DNA from 3 places in the Maribacter sp. TH_r10 genome. Region 3 is predicted to be linked to each of the others. Evidence: riboswitches for the same ligand, from Rfam matches in the RefSeq annotation. Region 3 holds a riboswitch; each other region holds the start of a gene.
The links. A riboswitch is a leader RNA that binds a small molecule or an ion and turns the genes downstream of it on or off. The one in region 3 is predicted to bind S-adenosylmethionine.
Positions count from the first base shown of each region.

Region 1 (7,437 bases), on a different contig from region 3:
ATCTACACTTTTACGGGCGGTTTCTACATCTTCAACGATATACTGGTCGATACCTTTGACCAAAGCCCTAGTAATCCTATTCTGCAGAGGTTCCTCTCTCCATGAAAGATCGATTTTATTCTCTTTGGCCTTACCAACCACGGATTCTGCAAAATCGAGCAATCTCTCGGTTGCATCGTCCCTACGATCAAGAATCACATCTTCTACATGTTCCAACAAATCTTTCGGAATATCATCATAAACCTCTAACATCGTAGGGTTTACGATTCCCATATTCATACCTGCTTTTATGGCATGATACAGAAAAACCGAATGCATGGCTTCCCTTACTGGATTATTACCGCGAAAACTAAAGGAAACATTACTAACACCACCACTTACACTACAGAAAGGAAGGTTTTCCCGCACCCATTTGGTGGCCTCGATAAAGTCAAGGGCATTTCGTCTATGCTCATCCATTCCCGTAGCAACGGGGAACACGTTCAAATCGAAAATAATATCCTCGGGGGCAAAATTCACTTCATTGACCAAAATGTCATACGAGCGTTTTGCTATCTCAACCCTTCGTTCAAAGTTATCCGCTTGGCCTACCTCATCAAAAGCCATTACGATAACCGCAGCCCCATAACGCCTTATCAATTTGGCATGTTGAACGAATTGTTCCTTACCCTCTTTTAGACTAATGGAATTCACAACGGATTTACCTTGTACCACTTGAAGACCTGCCTCGATAATCTCCCATTTAGAACTATCTATCATAATGGGCACCCGGGCTATATCGGGTTCTGCCATTAAAAGGTTCAAGTACTTTACCATGGACTCTTTCCCGTCTATTAGTCCGTCATCCATATTAATATCAATGACCTGTGCACCACCTTCTACTTGATGACGGGCAACATCAAGGGCTTCTTCGAATTTCTCCTCTTTGATAAGACGAAGGAATTTCCTTGATCCGGCCACATTGGTACGTTCCCCAACATTAATGAAATTACTTTCAGGAGTAACTATCAATGGCTCTAGACCGCTTAATTTCAAATATTTGGATTCCTGACTATGATCAACGGTGGTTCTTATGTTGGATGCATCACTCATTACCGAAAATTGTTTTTAAAATTGACAAATCCATCATGCAATTCTTTGCGTTTTTTCCCTGTCCCTGAAAATCCAAAGAACTATTTCTATTTAAAGAATCCTGACCCATAGCTAGGAATAACGGTGTATTCAATTCAATATATGCCATATACTTCTACTCTAAACTATTTGCCAAAGATTTTCTTGGCTTAAAGCCCTTGACCAAACTTGCCATTGCCGAAATATGTTCCGGGGTAGTTCCACAGCATCCGCCAACGATATTCACCAATCCTTTTTCTAAATATTCTTTTATCTGTTCCGCCATTTGTTCGGGGGTTTCATCATATTCCCCAAAAGCATTAGGTAAACCGGCATTAGGGTGTGCCGAAACCGCGAAATCGGTTTTTGAAGACAAGACTTCTAAATGGGGCACCAACTGACTGGCCCCCAGTGCACAATTGAAACCTACGGATAGTATTGGAATATGCGATACGGAAATCAAAAATGCCTCTGCCGTTTGACCCGACAAGGTTCGTCCTGAAGCATCTGTAATGGTACCGCTTACCATAACCGGCACATCAACTTTACGTTCTTCTTTTACCTCTTCAATTGCGAATAGGGCCGCCTTGGCATTTAATGTGTCAAAAATAGTTTCGACAAGAAGAAGATCAACTCCCCCATCCACTAAAGCCTCAACCTGCTGTTTATAAGCAATTCGTAGTTCGTCAAATGATACAGCCCTAAACCCTGGGTCATTAACATCCGGGGACATACTTGCCGTTTTATTGGTAGGGCCTATGCTGCCAGCAACAAAACGTGGTTTATCAGGCTCTTTTGCCGTGAATTCATCTGCGACCTTTCTTGCAATCCGGGCACTTTCATAATTAAGTTCATATACCAAATCTTCCATATGGTAATCAGCCATGGCTACGGTAGTACCCGAAAAAGTATTGGTTTCAATAATATCGGCACCCGCTTCAAGATACTTTGCATGAACCGCTGCTATGGCCTCTGGTTGGGTAAGTGAAAGAAGGTCATTATTACCTTGTAAGGGACTCGGCCAGTCCTTGAATCTTTCCCCACGAAAATCCTCTTCGGTAAATTTATAGCGCTGCAACATGGTACCCATGGCACCGTCTAAAACCAAAACCCTCTCTTTTAATATACTCCTTATGTCTTTCATGTTTTCGGATTGCCAAAAATATCTTTAATTTCCTTTTTTTTCATAAACCCCTTTTTGAATGCCCTTCTTCCGGTATTCTTGGAGCATTAAATGCACGTTTTTTTTGCTCCTCAAAGGTTATGAAAACCATTTTGTGAGACATGATAAAACATGATAAAACACCAAAGCATCTTCATTTTTTCTATATGATAACGCTCTATTATTTTAATTGATCAAGGAAAGGGCTAAGACAGATGTCCTTTTTATGGGGTTATCTTTCACGCCCATGGCCTGATAGAATTTAGCACCTTCTTATTCCCGTAACGGACTGGAAAAAAGGGTTGCCAAGGTTTCATAGGGTCTAGTCCCTCCGCCTTTCTTGATAACTTCTTCAATGTATTAAAGAACTCGTTGCAAATTAACGGCACTGTTTGCTCAAAAACAAGGAATAACCTTAGTTTTAGGCTATTGCTTTAAATTTCACCTCTTGTAGACAAAAACTACATGACCCTTCCCTCATCTTTACAACCTTTTGCTCAAAGTTCCCCTAAAATGCACCCTTAAAAGCATTTAGACCGTGTATTACATGATTTTTTATTACCGAAGGAATTCTGGAAAAACCACCGCGAGCTTTTTGCTTTTGTCTTATTCATTGAATTTGTCGGAATAGCCATTCAAACATTACCTTTTCATAGCCATGACAACCTTTCTACATTCACAATATGAAAGACAATCGACCATTGTATCGCTGATAACAAGTACCTAATACAGGTGATTAAAGAAATTTAGGGTTTCGGAATGCCTTACTATCATTCCCAAACAAAGTTTTTAAGAATAAAGCAATCAATGACCTTGAATACCTATTTTATGAAATTGATTCCGTTAGGCAAATCTGCTTGTACATCACTTTCTGAATAATTATTTTGAAGCTCCGAAATACGTTCTCGATGTTTAACCACATCCCCGATAATAATGATCGCGGGATTTTTCAATTCCTTCTTTTCAACCGTCTTAACAATGGTACTTATGGTCCCTACACCGACTTTCTCATTTTTTCGAGTGCCGTTTTGAATAATGGCAATGGGCATATTTGACTTTCCTTCTTGTTTAAAAAGATCAACTATCGCACCTAATTTACTCATCCCCATAAGAATCACCACGGTAGCATTGGATTTTGCCGCCAAACGAACATCTTCAGATAATTTATGTTCCTTTGTTGTCCCTGTAATTACCCAAAAACTTTCCGATGAACCCCTTTTGGTTACAGGAATCTGTTGGGAAGCCGGTACGGACACCGAGGAGGATATACCCGGAACCATAGCTACTTCTATTCCTTGAGCAGCTGCATATTCCATTTCCTCAGCACCTCTACCAAAAACAAATGGATCACCCCCTTTTAATCGTACAACATGACCATGGCTCAATGCCCTACTTACAATAAGTTCATTTATTTGGTCCTGTTCATAGGAATAACACCCTCTTCGCTTACCCACAAAAATATGTTCGGCCTTTGGCGCATAACCCAGCAAGACATCGTCTACCAAAGCATCGTACAAAATAACATCGGCACTTGCCAAGACCTTGACCCCTTTTACGGTAATCAAATCCACATCGCCTGGCCCTGCCCCGACCACTGTTAATTTGGGTTGCTTAAACATTGGATAAATCTAATTTTCTATATGCATCAATACTCTCAAGAAAATCTTGAGCCTCCTTCAAGTAATTCTTGGCAAACGTTTCAGTAGGCTCATTTGACTTTATTTGAAGTACCATATCGGTAAACCCACCTTCGACCTTTAATCGATTGGATTGTACAAAGATTTCATCAAAATCCTCTATTATACTAATATGGGTATTCGTTTTCGTATTTTCCGAAGTCAATAGTGCCTTTGCCGCATTTACCATTGCAGTATACGAATGATAGATACTGGCCGCCCATTTTTGTTCATGAATAGCTGAAATCGCATTAACGATTTTTTCCTCGCTTTCGTAGAGTAAAGTCGCTACTAAATCTATGACCACTCCTGCACACTCGCCTACCCCGATCGCTTTTTGATATTTTTCCTCTGAACCCCAATCGATATAATCACTAGGGGTGATCGTATCTAAATTGCTTAAATGTTTTAATAGGTCATAAAAATAGGATTTTCCTTTTTCTGCATAGTATGTGACATAAGAAGCCCCATTACCATTGGCCTCAAAATCGTTCAGAATAATGCGGAGGGCTTCCGGTCCTCTTTTACTTGGCACTTTTAAAACTTTATCCGCAAAGGCCGCATTACCATCGCCTAAATTTCCTCCGCCCAATAAAATCTGTAATGCAGGGGCAACCAATTTATCCTTGGTTTTTATAGACATCCCTTGAAAACCAATGTTTGCCATGCTATGCTGCCCGCATGCATTCATACAACCACTAATTTTGATAAGTACATCGGGGTTATTAATATATTTTGGATATTCTGCTTTGATTACCCTTTCCAATTCCGTGGCGATTCCCGTACTACTTGCAATTCCCAAATTACAGGTATCGGTTCCTGGACAAGAAGTAATATCAACTGCCTTATTATAACCAGCATCCGCAAATCCCATTTTCAAGAGTTCTGAATAAAAGAAAGGTACCAATTCTTCTTTCACATAAGGAATCAAAATATTCTGACGTAGGGATAAACGTAATTCCCCAGCCGCATATTTTTCGACCAATGTTGCCAATAAACGAGCTTTATCGGTATAGAAATCACCTAAAAGTACCTTAATACCGATTGCCACATACCCTTCTTGTTTTTGAGGGACAAGATTCGTTGATTTCCACGTTTCAAAAGCAGCTTTATCAGCTATTTCAACTTGGGGCACATCGGTTATTGTTGAAATACTAGGTTTTGGATACGTTTCGGCAACTATAGCATATGACTTTAAAGGTACTGCTTTCTTCTCATCTTCGACCAATTGTTTAAAACCTTCCAAACCAACATCTTTCAACAAGAATTTTAATCTTGCCCTAGACCTACTCTTACGTTCCCCATAGCGATCAAAAACCCGCACAACACCTTCCATTAAAGGAATAATCTTATTTGTAGGTAAAAACGGGAACAACTCATCGGCATGTCGGGGTTGTGATCCCAGACCACCGCCCAACATGACCTTAAATCCGCGTACCCCATTTTCCACTTTGGCAATGAAGCCTAAATCGTGCATATAGGACAATCCCGTATCTGCATCACTTGCCGAGAAAGAAACCTTGAATTTTCGTCCCATTTCCTGACTAATGGGATTTCGAAGAAAATAATCGAAAAGGGCATGTGCATACGGTGAAACGTCAAAAGGTTCATCAACATCTATCCCGGCCGTTTCGCTCGCCGTTACGTTTCTTACGGTGTTACCACAAGCTTCCCTTAATGTTATATCATCCTTTTCCAATTGGGCCCAAAGCTCAGGTGTCCTATCTAAATCCACATAGTGTATCTGAATATCTTGTCTTGTAGTAATATGCAATCTACCGGTTGAATATTCATCGGAAACCTCACAAATTCTTCTAAGTTGGGTCGATGTTACCTTACCATAGGGCAGTTTAATGCGAATCATCTGAACACCGAACTGTCGCTGTCCGTATACACCGCGGGCCAAACGAAGGCTTCGGAATTTCTCTTCATCAAGCTTTCCATCTTTAAACTGACGGATTTTCGCCTCTAACTCGATGATATCCTTTTCTACCACCGGATTTTCTATTTCTGTTCTAAAACTTCGCATATTCTATTATTGATAAATTTTAAGCAAAATACCCTGCCATATTCTTCTATTTTGCCCATAGTTTTAATAGGTAATTAAAACCACAAGCGATTGAATTTTGGTCAATTCGCTATGTGTTCAAAAAATTAATTTATAAAACCGGCACCCACCGTGTTGTTGGATTGTGTATCTATTAAGATAAATGACCCATTTGTTCTATGATCTTTAAAAGCATCAAAGAAAATTGGTTTGTTCAATTTAAAAGATACCTTGGCAATATCATTGATCTTTAGGGAATCCACTTCTTCAATACCCGAATAATCAGGATTGATCTTGTGGTGAATACTATCAACTTTGGCCAAGACCTTGTTTACCCCATGCTGAATGATATATTTACCACCAGCATTCATGTTTTTGGCATCCATCCAAGATATGGTAGCGGTAAATTGTTTGTCTATTTTCGGCATATCACCGACTTTAACCAACATATCCCCACGACTTACATTGATTTCATCTTCTAGGGTAATGGTCACAGAAGAACGTCTAGAAGCCGTCTCGAACTTCTTATCGTAAAAATAAATGTCCTTGATTTTTGATTTTGTCTGGGAAGGTAAGGCCACGACCTCATCCCCTACACTCAATTCACCACCATAGACTTTACCTGCAAATCCCCTGAAATCATGGAATTCATCTGTTTTTGGTCGAATAACGTATTGAACTGGAAATCTTGGTGTACCCACGTTGAACACATCCTTTTTATCCAATTGTTCTAAATGCTCCAATAAGGTCTTACCATCATACCAAGAAAAATTCTCACCTTTATGAACTACATTATCCCCTTTAAGGGCACTAACCGGAATAAAGGTGATATTCTGGTCTTGATAATCCCTTTTCTCCATCAAAGTCTCAAAATCGGCCTTAATCGCATTATAGGTTTCTTCGGAATAGTCAACCAGATCCATTTTATTAATCGCAACGATAACATTCTTTATCCGCAAAAGGTTATTGATGAAAAAGTGGCGATTCGTCTGTTCAATCACTCCTTTTCTAGCATCGATCAAAATAATCGCTGCCTGTGATGTTGATGCCCCTGTTACCATATTCCTAGTATATTCCACATGACCGGGAGTATCCGCTATGATATAACTTTTCTTGGGTGTTGAAAAATAGATATGGGCAACATCAATGGTAATTCCCTGTTCCCTTTCGGCTACCAATCCGTCAGTAGCCAAGGAAAAATCCAAATAATCATATCCTTTCTGCTTACTGGTTTTTTCAATGGCCTCCAATTTATCAGTAGTCAACGATTTCGTGTCATATAAAAGCCTACCGATCAAGGTACTTTTACCATCATCAACACTACCGGCTGTCGCAATTTTTAATACTTCCATTCTATTTTGCTATTCGCCATTAGCTATTCGCTACTGGCTAAATTTTAATGATTTGATTAAGCTGATGACCAAACGTCAAAAGCAAATTTT
Region 1 covers NZ_JAWMPY010000009.1:79,178-86,614, reverse strand. The annotation lists gene metH (methionine synthase) at 1-1,092, opposite strand, end outside; gene R3X28_RS17075 (homocysteine S-methyltransferase family protein) at 1,247-2,254, opposite strand; SAM riboswitch class I at 2,502-2,622, opposite strand; gene cobA (uroporphyrinogen-III C-methyltransferase) at 3,094-3,891, opposite strand; gene R3X28_RS17065 (nitrite/sulfite reductase) at 3,884-5,977, opposite strand; gene R3X28_RS17060 (sulfate adenylyltransferase subunit 1) at 6,103-7,347, opposite strand.
Region 1: linked by a shared signal. The riboswitch ahead of R3X28_RS17075 (homocysteine S-methyltransferase family protein) and the one ahead of R3X28_RS05120 (hypothetical protein) in region 3 are both predicted to bind S-adenosylmethionine.

Region 2 (7,437 bases), on a different contig from region 3:
CCCAATAAAGCAAAGAGTTTATCTATTTTCAATGCCTTCAATCCCGATAAAAAAATACGGGCAATATCACCTGCTACAAAATCCTTATAGTTTTCAATGACAAAACCGTCATAACCATTACCGGGTATATTGAAGGCCATTATCGTATACTTATTGGTATCGATACATTTTCCTTCCCCGATCAGGGCAGACCACCACCCGTCGGGCCCAGTTACATTGGAGTTTCCCGTAAGCGCATGATTGACCAAGACAATAGGTGCCTCATGAAGTGGTTTCCCAAAAAGCTGGTAAGACAGTGAAATATCCTGGGACACTCCGCTTATTGTCTTAAAATCTTTAATTTCTAATTGATGTAGCATTCTATAAGTTCTGTATTAATTTGAACACCTCCTAACCTAACTGTTGAAAAGTACTCTAAATTTAAGATAAATCCGATTATCCAATTGTCGAAAAAGCTTGTTCTAAATCAGCCTTAAGATCTTCTATATCTTCCAATCCCACAGATAAACGAATCAAATCCTGACCTACCCCTGCGGTTTCTTGTTGCTCTTCCGTCAATTGTTGGTGTGTTGTACTCGCAGGATGGATGATCAAAGATTTCGTATCACCGATATTGGCCAATAAAGAGAATATTTTAGTCGCATCGGTGACTTTTTTTGCAGCTTCGAACCCACCTTTTACACCGAATGTTACCAAACCGCTTTGACCTTTTGGCAAATATTCCTGGGCCAAATCGTAGTACTTGCTACTTTTCAGACCTGGGTAATTTACCCATGCGACCTCTTCCCGTCCTTCTAACCATGTAGCCAACTCCAACGCATTCTCACTATGCTGCTTTATACGAACGGATAATGTTTCCAAACCTTGAATGATCTGAAAAGCGTTAAACGGACTAAGTGCACCTCCGAAATCGCGTAATCCTTCCAAAATCAATTTAAATGTAAATGCCGCTGCTCCTAAGGCTTCGCTATATACCAAACCGTGATAACCTGCAGAAGGTTCGGTGAATTCCGGATATTTGCCGTTTGCCCAATCAAATGTACCTGCATCGATTACAGCACCACCCAAAGAAGTTCCTTGGCCACCGATATATTTCGTCAGCGAATGGATCACAAGGTTCGCACCGTATTCAATAGGATTCAACAAAGCTGGCGATGCAACAGTATTATCGACAATGAAAGGCACTTGGGCTGTTTTGGCTTGTTCTGAAATAGATTTTAGATCCAACACATCTAATTTTGGATTTCCCAACGATTCCACAAAAATTGCCCTTGTATTATCTTGTACCGCTTTTCCGAAATTTGCAGGTTCTGAAGCATCGACGAACGTGGTCGTAATTCCCAACCTTGGTAAAGTAACGTTCAATAAATTAAAAGTACCCCCATATAAACTACTGGAAGCCACAATATGATCTCCCGCCTTTAACAATGTCAATAAAGTTGTGGAAATAGCGGAAGTCCCTGAAGCAAAGACCACAGCACCTACACCACCTTCTACAGCAGCCAACCTATTCTGTAAAATTTCATTGGTCGGGTTGTTCAACCTTGTATAGATAAAACCCAGCTCTGCCAACGAAAATAAGTTAGCGGCATGATCGGTATTATCGAATACATACGATGAAGTTTGATAAATAGGCACTGCTCGTGTTCCACCCGTTTTCGTGGTGTCATGACCGGCATGCAATGCGTTTGTTGTAAATTTTTGATTACCCATGATTTTAATTTGTTTATGTTGTTAATAAAATAAATCAAAACACTAGTACCTGTGCTGCGATTCGCAACTAGGAATAATCAAAAAGTTAAAAAGAAAGAGACAATTACAAAAATGTAATTCGTTTCGTTATCTATTCTTGCCTAAATTAAAGGATACTGAAAACATTCAGCCTCAAGATAGAATTTAGCACCTTCTTTGCACAGGAGGCAAAGGGTTGCTAAGGCTTCACAGGGTCTATTCCCTCCACCTTTCTTGATAACAATTCAATATGTGTTTGAACTTTTGAACGGCAAATATAAGGCCGTGTATTTGGTTTTTCCTAATCTTTTTAAAAAAAATCACATTTTAAATGCGGATTTTACCGCATCTACCATATCCAATTTTTCCCATGTGAACAACTCCACTTCTTTTTCAATCCTACCATTATAAGGGGATTCAAAAATCTTTGTTATTGTCTGGGGCTCTTTACCCATATGACCGTAAGCTGCGGTTTCCAAATAAATAGGGTTACGAAGCTTAAGTCTTTCTTCTATGGCAAAAGGACGCATATCGAACAATTGCGATACTATGGTCGCTATTTCCCCGTCTGAATATGAAATTTTAGATGTACCATAGGTATTCACAAAAATCGATGTTGGCTCTACAACGCCTATGGCATAACTTACCTGTACCAATATTTCATCAGAAACTCCGGCAGCCACTAAATTTTTTGCAATATGACGTGCCGCATAGGCTGCACTACGATCCACTTTACTAGGATCCTTGCCACTGAAAGCACCACCGCCATGTGCCCCTTTACCACCATAAGTATCTACTATGATCTTTCTTCCCGTAAGTCCTGTGTCACCGTGCGGACCTCCTATTACAAATTTCCCGGTCGGATTTATATGATATTTTATTTGATCATCGAATAAAGCTTGGTCGCTTTCCGGTAATTGCTCAATTACCTTAGGCATTAAGATTGAAATAATATCGTCCTTGATCTTCGCAAGCATCTTATCATCATCGGCATCAAAAGCATCATGCTGTGTAGATACAACGATGGTATCGATACGCTGCGGAACATTATCGTCGGAGTACTCAATAGTTACCTGGGCCTTGGCATCAGGCCTTAAATATGAAATCTCGGTCCCTTCCCTTCTAATGGTTGCGAGGGTCTGTAATATCCTATGGGAAATATCCAAAGCCAAAGGCATATAATTTTCGGTTTCCTTGGTGGCATAACCGAACATCATTCCTTGATCCCCTGCTCCTTGCTCTTCTTTAGACCCACGGTCAACACCTTGGTTAATGTCTTGTGATTGTTCATGAATCAAAGAAATAACACCACATGAATCGCCACTGAATTGGTATTCCCCTTTCGTGTATCCTATTTTATTTACGACATCGCGTGCTATATTCTGTACATCTAGATATGTATCACTCCTAACTTCACCGGCCAGGACTACCTGCCCAGTAGTTACCAAGGTTTCACAAGCTACTTTACTTTCGGGATCGAAAGCCAAAAAACTATCCAATAATGCATCACTGATTTGATCGGCAACTTTGTCCGGATGCCCTTCACTAACAGATTCTGAGGTAAATAAATATGCCATTTTTATAAAAATAGATAGGAGGAAATAAAAAAAGATTGCGAAAAAGGCGAATAAACTGAATGAAATCAGTTATCACTGCTTTAGCATTTTTACAATACCGAACTTAGTCCAGTATCCAGTTCCCTTAAGAACCAGGCCCTAATTTAAATTTTAGGCTATGAGGTTGCAATCAGTCAAATCTTTCCTCTCAAGATTGGGGACAAAAGTATAAAAAATGTTTTTCTTATATAATATAAACCGATTGTATTTTATCAAAAAAACACCAAAATATTCAATTGTATTCGCAATCAATACCTCAGCGTACTATATATCATATTTAACCGTAAATAGCACATATCTCGGCTGCACAAAGTAAGATTGTGTGGTAAAGTACAAGTCGCTTGTACTATCCCTATTAAGGATACTGGTATTTAACAGGTTAGTCCCCTTGATTCCGAATTCCCATTTACTATCTTTCTGTTGGTAGGTTAAATCCGATTCCAAGAAGCTATACTTATTATCAATAGTACCTTCTTTATCGGTGTAATCGTAATAATCATAATCTACGGTCAAGATAAAGTTCTTAAGGAAAGCCGTATCGAACCTGGCATAAGGTCTTTTAGTGAAATAGGTGGTTTCCCGCCCGCCGTTGTCATAATTGTTCACACTATAGCGATACCCTACTTCAAGATTGGGTGCATTTTTAAAATTTGTAGACACAGCCCCCTGATAATTTTGGGTAAATGCATTGGAAGTGAGTTGTGCATTGTCTACCAGGTTATTGGTGGTCGACCATGCCAAACTACCTCGCACCGAACCCTTAATTTTACCAAAAGTACGCTCATAGCGCCCATTGGCCGAAAACGATTCATCTTCGAAGTTTGAATTGATTGTGGTACTGATACGGTTAATCCCCACAATTTCAGCACTGCTTTTCAGGGCGTCGATTCTTTTCGTATAAGTGACATTCCCGAAAATATTCGTGAAATTGAACATATTGAAACTGAAAAAATTCAATGAGAGATTATGGTTCAAGGCACTTTCCAGACCTCTATTCCCTTGATAAACAGAGTTGTAGTTATTAAGTACATACCCCTGTGCAAATTTATTGACATCAGTAAACGACCGGGTTACCCTATAATTAAACCTAAGGTTTTCCGATTTTTTCAATTGGGCATTAATATAAACATCTGGCAACAAGGAAGTAAGATCATCTTTTACCGTAGTTCCCAATTGTTCGTTCTTTACATTAAACTGATGCAAGGTAACCCCAGGGTTGAACGTGAAAATCCCGGATATAACCTTATAATGAAAACCTAAATAAAGATCAGAAACACTATAGGTCACATCGTTTTCATAGTCCGAGCCTTCAATATCCAAAATATTATCCCCGTCCAATATCTGATATATAGCGGAGTTGAAATTCTGATGGCTTTGTGTTGTCCCCAAAGTAAAGTTCAAATTACTTTTGTCTCCCAACACATAGTAATAGTCGACCTTCGCATCAACCTTATTGGTTACCGTATTCTTTATTTGATTCAAATTATAAATTTCTTGATCTTCATCTACCGGAAAAATTTCGGTAAAAGCGAATTCACTTCGAATAGCCTCATAAAATGGATCCTCATCTTGATACAGATACTGGGCCTCCACAGCAAAAATATTCCTGTCGTTCAAGGTGTAATACAAGTTGGCATTTTGGTTTATGGATAATGGTTTCTGCCGTTTTTCTTCTGAGATCTCATCTGTAATATCCGATATGGACAATACACCAACCACCTCATTATCATTGGATTGCTTTAATAACACATCATAATCTACCTGAAGATCGACACTAGGCTTATACCTTGCACTTAATTTCGCAAGCCCCAATTGCACCGTTTGATCGGTATTGGTTGTTGCATTCTCAATATCGTTACTGGCAATATAGGTAGTAGTGCTTTGTGACTTCATCAAGGTGCCTGTGTAAGAATAAATTCCAAAACCGCTTAAATCCAATGATTTGGTCGGGGCATAACTAAAATTAACCGCGGCAAATTTGGTATCAATATCGTTCGCCCTATTATTTTGGGCCGTAGTAAGACCCAGACCATCTGATCCAATATCAATTGAGCTACCTCCGCGTACATTTATACTCCGAAATCCTCCTGTGAAATTCCTATAATCACTACGGGTGAAGGGTACCTCACCCAAATTATTTAAATCGGTTATGATATTTATACTATATTCAGGACTATAGTAAAACAGTTTTGGATGTGCCAGATAACGATCATCAGGCCCATAACCCGCTGTTAGCTCCCCGAACCAAAATTTCTTTTTACCTTCTTTTAATCGAATATTCAAGGCTACATTGTCATCATCATTGGTGAGACCTTTCATTTGTGAAACCTCGTTGTAATTTTTAAGTACCTCTACCTTACTTAAAGCATTGGCGGGAATATTCTCAACGGCAATTTTGGAATCCCCATCGAAAAAGTCCTTTCCTTCGACCATTACCTTGGTCACGGTCTTCCCTTCAACTTCTATTTTTCCGTCGTCATCGATTTCTATTCCCGGAAGGTTTTCGAGCACATCCTTCAATTTTTTCTCTGTCCCCGAAACAAAGGAATCGGTATCATAAACGATCGTATCCCCCTTGACCGAAACGGGCATTTCATAGGTAACCTCAACCTCATCTAACTGATTGGCCTGTTCCTCCATTACAATATCCTTTACGGCATCCGTTTGCTGTGCGGTAAATGTAAAAGACTCGGTCTTTAGGCCTAAATAACTAACCTTGACCGTATATTGACTCCCGGTTTTTAAATTTAATTTGTATTGCCCGGAGTGATTGGTGATACCATAAGACTCCAAACCTTTTGTAGCCGTATTTATGGCAATCACATTGGCCATATCAACACCTGTTCCCGTGCTATCTTTAACCGTTCCCGTTAATGTAATCTCTTGGGCCGAAACAAAAAATCCCAAGGCCAAAAAGACCAGCATATTCAACGTAATTTTCATCTAAATATATTTTTTAGGGAAGAAATAATGGATTCTGTCAATTGTCTGCACTAAAATCTTGCACCTCCACGTCCGCCTCCGCCACTTCGATTGTTACGAAAGTTCTCCCTCATTTCTATCATTTTCTCGCGAGATATCTCATCGTATTCGGCTTGTGTGACCTTCTTTCCTTTTTTTGGAGCTTTGATTTCAATTTTATCCTTAGGGTTCAAGGTGATCTTGGAACAAATTATGGTAGTAACATCATCACTAACGGCCAAAATAAGTCCTGGTAATCCCCAATATTCAGAAGGACCATGATTTATAGGGACTTCCGGTGTATACCATGCTTCTACGACAACCTCCTTCTCTATAAATTCGGGCTCGTTATTTTCTTTTTCCTTATTATCGGCGTTATCATTATCCCTTCTTCTACCACGGAACAATGCCTGCATATTGGGGCGTTTAACCGTTTTAACCGCAGTAGCTTTATATGCCGTGTAATTACCTATTTGTTTAGTATCGCTACCCAATTGCCAATTTAATCTTTCAAGAGTATCGTCTATTAAAAAAATCTTGCCAAAAAGTTCATTCTTAATAAGGTACTTTTCTTCTTTAATATTTTTATATAAATCACCTCCTGCTGATCCCATAGCCCCAAAGCGCATTCTTCTTGGCCCTGAATTACCGGGTTGTTCCAATTTTTCAACTTCTTCATATATTGATTCCGTGGCATTGAAAGAAAGTTCAAATGTCTTTTCATTTGCCTTCTTCATCCGTTCCATGATTTCCTTCTTTCGGTCTTCGGGAATTTGCCTATTACCAAAATCTATATTCACTTGGGTCTTACTCTCATATGTGGCCTTTCCCTGAAAGTCCTGTGCAAAACCAGCATGCATACCAATGACCATTACAAGAATGAATAAAATATTATTCCTTATTTGTTGGACAATTGTATCTTTAAAAGAATTTCTGCATCCAGGTCGATGTACTGAACTATGGTTTATTTTGGTCATGGTGAAATGTAAATCGAATTATATAGTGTAGGACTATAGGATAGGCATAAGGTTTAATCTGTAATTCAAAAAAAAACACCTTTCAACTATTTTTTTTTCGATATTAACATAAAGGTTTTTTCATCCTGTAGTTATCTTGTATATTGTACTCC
Region 2 covers NZ_JAWMPY010000009.1:65,010-72,446, reverse strand. The annotation lists gene thrA (bifunctional aspartate kinase/homoserine dehydrogenase I) at 1-359, opposite strand, end outside; gene R3X28_RS17025 (O-acetylhomoserine aminocarboxypropyltransferase/cysteine synthase family protein) at 436-1,713, opposite strand; SAM riboswitch class I at 1,837-1,975, opposite strand; gene metK (methionine adenosyltransferase) at 2,052-3,308, opposite strand; gene R3X28_RS17015 (TonB-dependent receptor) at 3,612-6,290, opposite strand; gene R3X28_RS17010 (GLPGLI family protein) at 6,341-7,285, opposite strand.
Region 2: linked by a shared signal. The riboswitch ahead of R3X28_RS17025 (O-acetylhomoserine aminocarboxypropyltransferase/cysteine synthase family protein) and the one ahead of R3X28_RS05120 (hypothetical protein) in region 3 are both predicted to bind S-adenosylmethionine.

Region 3 (7,437 bases):
GTCCACTTCCACCACCTCTCATAACAATTAGCATATCCGACTCTACTTTTGATAAGAGTTTGATCTTTTTACTAATCTCTTGACTGTTCGAAAGGTTAACCTGGTGCTCGTTTATAGTGTAAAATTCAGAATCAGTTAACTGACCTCTATAATCTTCGCCAACTATAGAAGTAGAACCTGTTATAATGTTTATCACGGGCTTCTGATTGCTTAAAATCTTTTCTAACAGTAGTTGGTCCAAAAAGGGAATTGGGCGTTTAAACCGCTCCTGTACTACACTGAATTCAGCCTTGGTAATGAATTGAAATTCGTCCTTTCTACCTTTAACCTTAGTGGCCTTGAACTGTAGTTTGATGATACCGTCATTAAAGTTGTTCGTAGTTTTATTAAGATGACCTTCAAAAACATAATATTGTTTGGAGACTAGGTCCTCCCTTAACTTTGCAGGTACTACCAGGGTGAATTTACTAAGCTTATTTTCATCATGTAAAACATCATAATAGACGCCACCATATTTCTTGTTGTTTCCTGGCGAATAAAAACCCTCTAGTTTTATGATTCTCTCCTCTATTGGAGATGTAAAAGTGTTCTTGCAAATTTCGGTTAGTGAATCTACAGTAAAGGATAAGTCCTGCATTTATCGAATTTTAAACACTAAGTTAAAACGTTTTTAACTAATTATTATTTCTTAAACCATCCAGAACTGGCATTGCAATTGAAAATGTTGATGATCTCACCGTTATTTACTTCGAAGACATAGGCGAACCTCGGGGTTGGTCCATCACTGTAGAATTCACTCGTGCGATGTCCTTTCACGCACATCTCACACCTTCCCTCCTTAATGATCATTCTCTTTATGCCGCTTTCCCTGGCAGAATCGAATTGGGACTTGAGAAACGCCAGAAATCGATATTTGTCAAGATCATCGAAGTACTGATCGTCATGTATATATGGCTCTATCCTTGAGGCATCTAAAAAAACACACGCCTCTACAAATTTTTTCACTATGATTATTGCCTGTTCCCCACTAGTGTTCTCTGTTTTCAATTTAAGCTTGATTACTTCCATTATCGATTTTTTAAGTTTGAACACAAAACTTACATTTACTTAAATAGGATCCAAACCTAGGCGGTCATTTTCGATCAATGGAAGGTTAACTACGATCAAAGGAAATTTTATCGTGCATTATGGGATATTTTATACTGTATTGCTGTATTATAGGATAGTTTATACTATATATAAAATATTTAATAATGTATTATCTAATAGTTTATGTTTTGTTATGGGATAATAAGCTATATAATTGTTTTTATGTTCATGTTTCATCTTTTAAGGGGTATACCCATTGACCCTTTTAGTCCAAAAATTCTCTTCCGACGGAAATATGCGACATAAGACGTATTGTAATTTTGATGTATCAACGAAAAGGATGTGTCTTACACTTTCATGGTACCCCATCACTTCAATTCTCACTTCTCCCTACCCCCCCCTTTTGATAGAGGAATCTTTATATTAGGATTTACCTACCAAGACTCTACTAACTATAATCCCTTTTTAAACCTTACCTATCAACTAACATTTTATATGTAATAAACAATATTTGATGGGCCTTACTTTAGCTGGATGATTTTACCCGAAATAATTCAGTCTTAATTCCTCTTTTAAAGTGTTCTAATAGAGTTGTTTTTGTTAATTATTTGTTAATTTAATAACACATTCTAGTTGATTGACAACCTAGTCTAATTAAAGTTGTATTTAACCTACTCATTACTAACATTTTAAATTATCATCCTTTTTCACATTAGTTTAATTAAACTACATTGACTTGTTACCCCGTTAGTTCCCTTGTGTAATATATTTATTTTTCATACATTTACAATGTAACAGCGATTAATTTCAGCTTTACTCAAATAAAAGTTCAATCTGAATCTGTAGAGTTTCTCTTTTATAGAGAACGCCAACCTAGCGATTAGCATGCCAAGGTGGTCCAATGATTCGCCTAACAAGGAAAACAAAATGCTAAACAATCCTTTTAATTTATCCGAAGTAATTGATTTAAATGGCATGCAGTGCTATTTGATCACAAAAGAAGTGCTTGATGAACTTATCTTCCTTAAGGAATCATCAAGAAGGAAAAACACTGCCCGAAAGCTAATGCCGAAGTCTGAAGTTTTGGAGCTACTGGGTTGTTCGGAATCTACCCTATATCGCAGAATGCGAAAGAAGGATTGTAAGATTCGCAGGGGAAGTGTCAATGGCACATTTATTACCCAATCCGTACTGGACGAATTGAATTCCTCATGACCGTCAATCAAAGCCTTAAATAAGCACTAAGGTAAAATCACAAACCATTTACCAAATATGCTTTTCAAAGGGGCCCTAAAAGCCTCCATGGCACACCCTTGCCAAATTCCAGCTGGGAAGGAAATAGAAAAAACCAATAATTAAACAAAATCTTCCTAAAGTAGCATGATAACTGGAAGACATAAAAATTACAAAAACAAAAATAGTGTAGGGCCCTAGCACTAATTTTAGGGTCAAGACAAAAATTAAATATTATGAAAAACATTGAATTTAAAACAGTAAACGGAAAAGCAAACAATATTATTACAATGGGAGTATTCCTTAAAGAAGGTCAACCATTCGCATATGGTCATTTTGACAATAACGAAACGAACAGTGATTTGTGCTTGGCGTTTCCTGAAGATTACGCAAACACAATTGATATTTCCTCATTTGTGCTGGCCGTCCATAAGGAAACTGGTTTATTTAAAGGACTCTATTGTTCTAGGGTTACTTACAACGATATTATTGTCAACAGTACAATTTCAGCTTACATGGAACAAAAAAAATCAACTGAAATGATCTCGTAGGCTTAAATAATCGTAAAGATTATAACATGGTAAATTTAACCCTGACATTTATGTTGGGGTTTTTTACTTGCGGCCAGTATTCTATTTATACAGTTACCTAGGATATTATAAAAGGCCCATTTGCTGGGAACAAATCACCAAACGTAATTTAAACCAATCTATCAAAGGATCAATCACCAAAAGTACAATTAACCCTCTTATTGACAATCATGCAGTAGATGGCCTTAAAAACGGTTCAGTTAGCTTATTGACCAATTAGAATATTAAGGTTTGGGAATTATATTAGTTAGATATCGTAATCCCGTTTGTGCTTTCTATTAAAGTTTATCATGCTACAATATGCTCCATCCTCGGGTATTGTAATTTTGATACATCAAAGGCCAGGAGGATATTTATATTTTTAAATAATATATTGGGATATATTCCATATTTTTGGATTATGTCCACGATAAAATATAGAAATTATGACTTAAAGGTCATTAAGGAGCTCCTAAAAGAGATAGGAAAACATCGTTATGAACAGGCGCTGGAGCATATGCAGGTTAAACAAAAACCTTTAGGGATGAAAGGATGGTACCTGGAAGCTACCAATAACTATCTAAGGCTATGCTATAAATACCCAAGTAGATACGTTCTAATGCTAATGGACGTTGATCGATACCACAACATTCCTGTAAAGGGATGGGAGAGAATAAAAGTGAATGAATTATATATAAATGTAAAGCTATAGCTAAGGGCTTATCAAAGTATAGTCCTATGACCGTTTCAATATTGACAAATTTCTATCGTTTATAGTGTTTTGATGGAAGGAGATTTTCAAAATTAATTAAGCTTATAAACTATCGGATTCATAAACAGCAATCAACATTTCGGCCTCATATAGCCTTTCCTTCAATTCGTTATTCTCTTTTTTAATATCAATCTTAAGCTGTTGTAGTTCCCTTTCCAATTGCTTTAATTTATTCCTGTCCTCTAAAATATTTACATCAAAAGGTGGTTTTGGACTAGAGAATATTGAGATAGCCCCTAGAAACGTACTCATGATAATTGCCCCTATTGCTATCCCAATAGAATAATTGGATTGTTTACTTGCCTGTTTTGCAGCTATTCGGGATTCTTGTAATTCTTGGTAATCTAAATATTGTTTTGCAGCATTACCATTTAAAAACCATTTTACATTTTTTATTCTTTTACTTATTGATTGAGCTTTTTCCCGCTTAGACATATTCATGGGAACTACCATGTGCTTCAAATCGAGGTAAGTCTGAAAATCTGATTTCCATTCAATTGATAGTTTTATCTCATAATTTTGGGTCGAGTAATTATCTACAAACCAAAAATAAAAAGTCGCTTCAGTAGCAGCCTCCATGGAATAACCTAATGCTTCTTCCAACTCTTCAACTAAATCAAAATAAGAAATACCGTCTTTTTCATTGGCTAATCCAATTTCCATAGCCTTAATGTATCTATTCATATTCACCGAGTTGATTTTATTAACGTCAATAATCCGATATCTGACATGTAACTTGTTTCTCCATATAGCATGGAATATTTTTATTACTTGCAAATAAGAAATATACGTACATTGGTATATCATTTAAATTGTTGGCAATAATAAAAAAAATGACACTAAATAAAGAACAGTTAGAAAAAGTTAATGAAGGAATTAAAGCCCTTTTTGATTTTTGTCCAATAATTGGTGAAGATAATGAGGAGTTAATTTTTTCAGATGAGAGAATTAAAGAAATTATCGAAGAAAAAGAAGATATTAAAGGGCTCGATATTTGGTTTCCAGGAGAAGTAGATTATATTTTTTTTGAAATTGACGATTTCATTGATCTGGTTGACGAAATTAAAACCATTGAAATAGTTAATAGTTCTTATATAAAAACTAAACTAAGAAGATATTACTTAGTAGCTGCTAGTGAATTTACAGATGAACATATTTTAACTTATCATTCAACTCATACAAAGGTAAAAGGTATAACCTTAAATCTAATTCACGAATCAATTATTGTTGGAATGGCTTCCACGAAACTTGATGAATATGAAAAAGATGATTGGGGGGCTATCTCTCCTTATATGACAATTGAAATAGAGTATGAAACTGAAAAAGATGTTTTAAGTAAAGAAGAAGAAGAAAGTTTAATTAACTCATACATTTTCGAAATTGCAGACACTACCAATATAGCCATAACATTCTCTGAAATACGAAATCCAATTTATGATTTATACAAAATAACTGGAGAAATAGGAGAAGGAGATATAGCAGATTTAAGAGAATTAGAACCTTATAATATTGGTATGGAATTTTTTGTTGCTGCTATACAAATTAATGACCCTGAATTAAAATTTTTAAATTTCTATAAAGTTTTAGAGCATTTTTCGCCAATTGCCGTAAACATTGAAGCTAATGAATTAATGAGGAAGAAACTTGATGCGCCAAAAAGTTCTTTTGAGGATGGTGATTATATCAGGTCTATATTTGAATTGGCAAATTCTATGCGTGATAGGTTCAACGATGAAGATTTAATTAAGGCGTCTTTTAATACTTGTTTTGATATAGTTAGTTTATTTAATAAGCTTCCTGAATCAATAAAGAAGAAAATAAAAAAGCATATTGGTGCAACTGAATTAACTTATTCAACTGATAAGCAAAAAATTACAACATCTTGCAACATTGCTAGTAAAATAATTTATAAAACTCGTAACAAAGTAGTTCACGCTAAATCTAATTTCACATTAACTGGAGAAGAAATAACCTCTTCTGAATTTAATGAATTGAATGGTTTTATGAAAGAAGCTAGTTCCCAAGCAATTCGTTGGTATTCAAGACAACCGAATCATTTGAAACTTGAAATAATAAAATAACTACTGCCAATATCGGTAACCGTTGCACAAGCCCATGAACCCTTGACAGAGACTCCATTAACCGCATTTTATGTGTTTTTGCTTTTTAGTTTTAAATGGGATTTTTTGACACAACTCCCCACCTGCTAAAAAATAATACCAACCTTACAGATATCCGTAATGCCGCTCAAAATTTTATTACGATATTTATCTAGTTAAGCCCTAACGTTGAACCTAGTACATAGACCCCAAACCTTTTATCGGGTATTTTTAAGGTTTATCTAATTAGTCTTAGCTACCTAATTAATAATAGGAAATTTAAAGTATGTAAATAACATAAATATATACACTAGTGTTTATATACAATGTTGCGCATAATGCGAAAATCGAATTAAAAATTAACATTTGAACTAAAAAAGCCAGCCACACAAATAGCACATTTGGTTTTTTGCTAACAAATAAGCCAACGCTCAAAGACCAACTGAAAAGAGAATGAAAGACTTAATTAAATATTTAGAAGTACTTGATCAATTTTCCAAAAAAAAGTTAAAAGAACACTTTAAAATAAGAAAGTTAGAACTTGAGTCTTTTGAAACAATAAACTCTTATTTGATTTACCAAACTATTAGAGATTATAAGAACAATACGCTTCTCTATATACCCGATAAAGAAACCAAATCACAATTCTACATTCCTGCAATATTTACTCTTGCACTTTACAATTTCATTGACAATTTTATTGACGATACGACTGTTTATGAAATTGGAGATGTATTACAAAAAAGCGGAAATAGATATCAAATAATACGCAAGAGTGAAACAAACTTCACTTTGAGAGGTAAAAATGCAGAAATCACTCTAAAGAATTCTCAAATAAAGAAGTACATAATTACCACCGCAAACTTGAAAAACAGACAAGTAAAACTCAAGTTCAACTCGTACAAGGAATTTTTTAAAGATATTTTAAATTTAAATGAAAGCGAATTACCTTCAAAATTCAAATATAAATCTGTCATTGTTACCGATAAAAGCATCGTGTCCGAACTAAAAGCACATAAAATAAATGGTGAACAAATACATAAAGCTTTTCCCTTTCAATATGTAACAAAATCTGGCAAACAGACAGATAATATACCTATTGACCCAATGCTTTTTGTAGTTAATGATTATGAAACAGTTCGTAATCATATTTTAACACAAAACATCACAATACGAAATATAACTTTCATTGGAGAAAATAAATATAAAGAACATCATCTTGAAATTACAGAAGATTTAAATAATGGTAAAATCGAGAATTGTCTGCTAATTGGAAGTACAGACCTTTCTAATAATTCGATTCCGAACTTGCTTAAATGGAAATGGACTTTAGCTGAATTAGATTACTTTAATTATTTTACAACTTATCCAATCAATAAAATAATAACAGAAAATAGCCAGTTTACACTCGCTTTAAATGATTTCAATAATTCAATTAAACAAATTGAAGAAGAATATGGCATTAACTTAGATGAGTTGTACAAATATGTACGAAATATATTGCCAATAATAATCCCATCATCTAACAGCAGACTACTCACGCAATTGGATAATGCATTAATCTACTTTGAAAAAGAAGGAGAAGACATTGTAGAAACAATATTGTCTGATATAGGAGAATATGATTATGATGACATTTGGAACGAAATATCAGATAAGTTTTTAGCTCTAATTA
Region 3 covers NZ_JAWMPY010000001.1:1,238,381-1,245,817, reverse strand. The annotation lists gene R3X28_RS05130 (exodeoxyribonuclease VII large subunit) at 1-637, opposite strand, end outside; gene R3X28_RS05125 (hypothetical protein) at 682-1,068, opposite strand; SAM-I-IV-variant riboswitch at 1,921-2,024, shown strand; gene R3X28_RS05120 (hypothetical protein) at 2,017-2,304, shown strand; gene R3X28_RS05115 (hypothetical protein) at 2,559-2,873, shown strand; gene R3X28_RS05110 (hypothetical protein) at 3,313-3,603, shown strand; gene R3X28_RS05105 (hypothetical protein) at 3,706-4,347, opposite strand; gene R3X28_RS05100 (hypothetical protein) at 4,497-5,744, shown strand; gene R3X28_RS05095 (DrmE family protein) at 6,216-7,437, shown strand, end outside.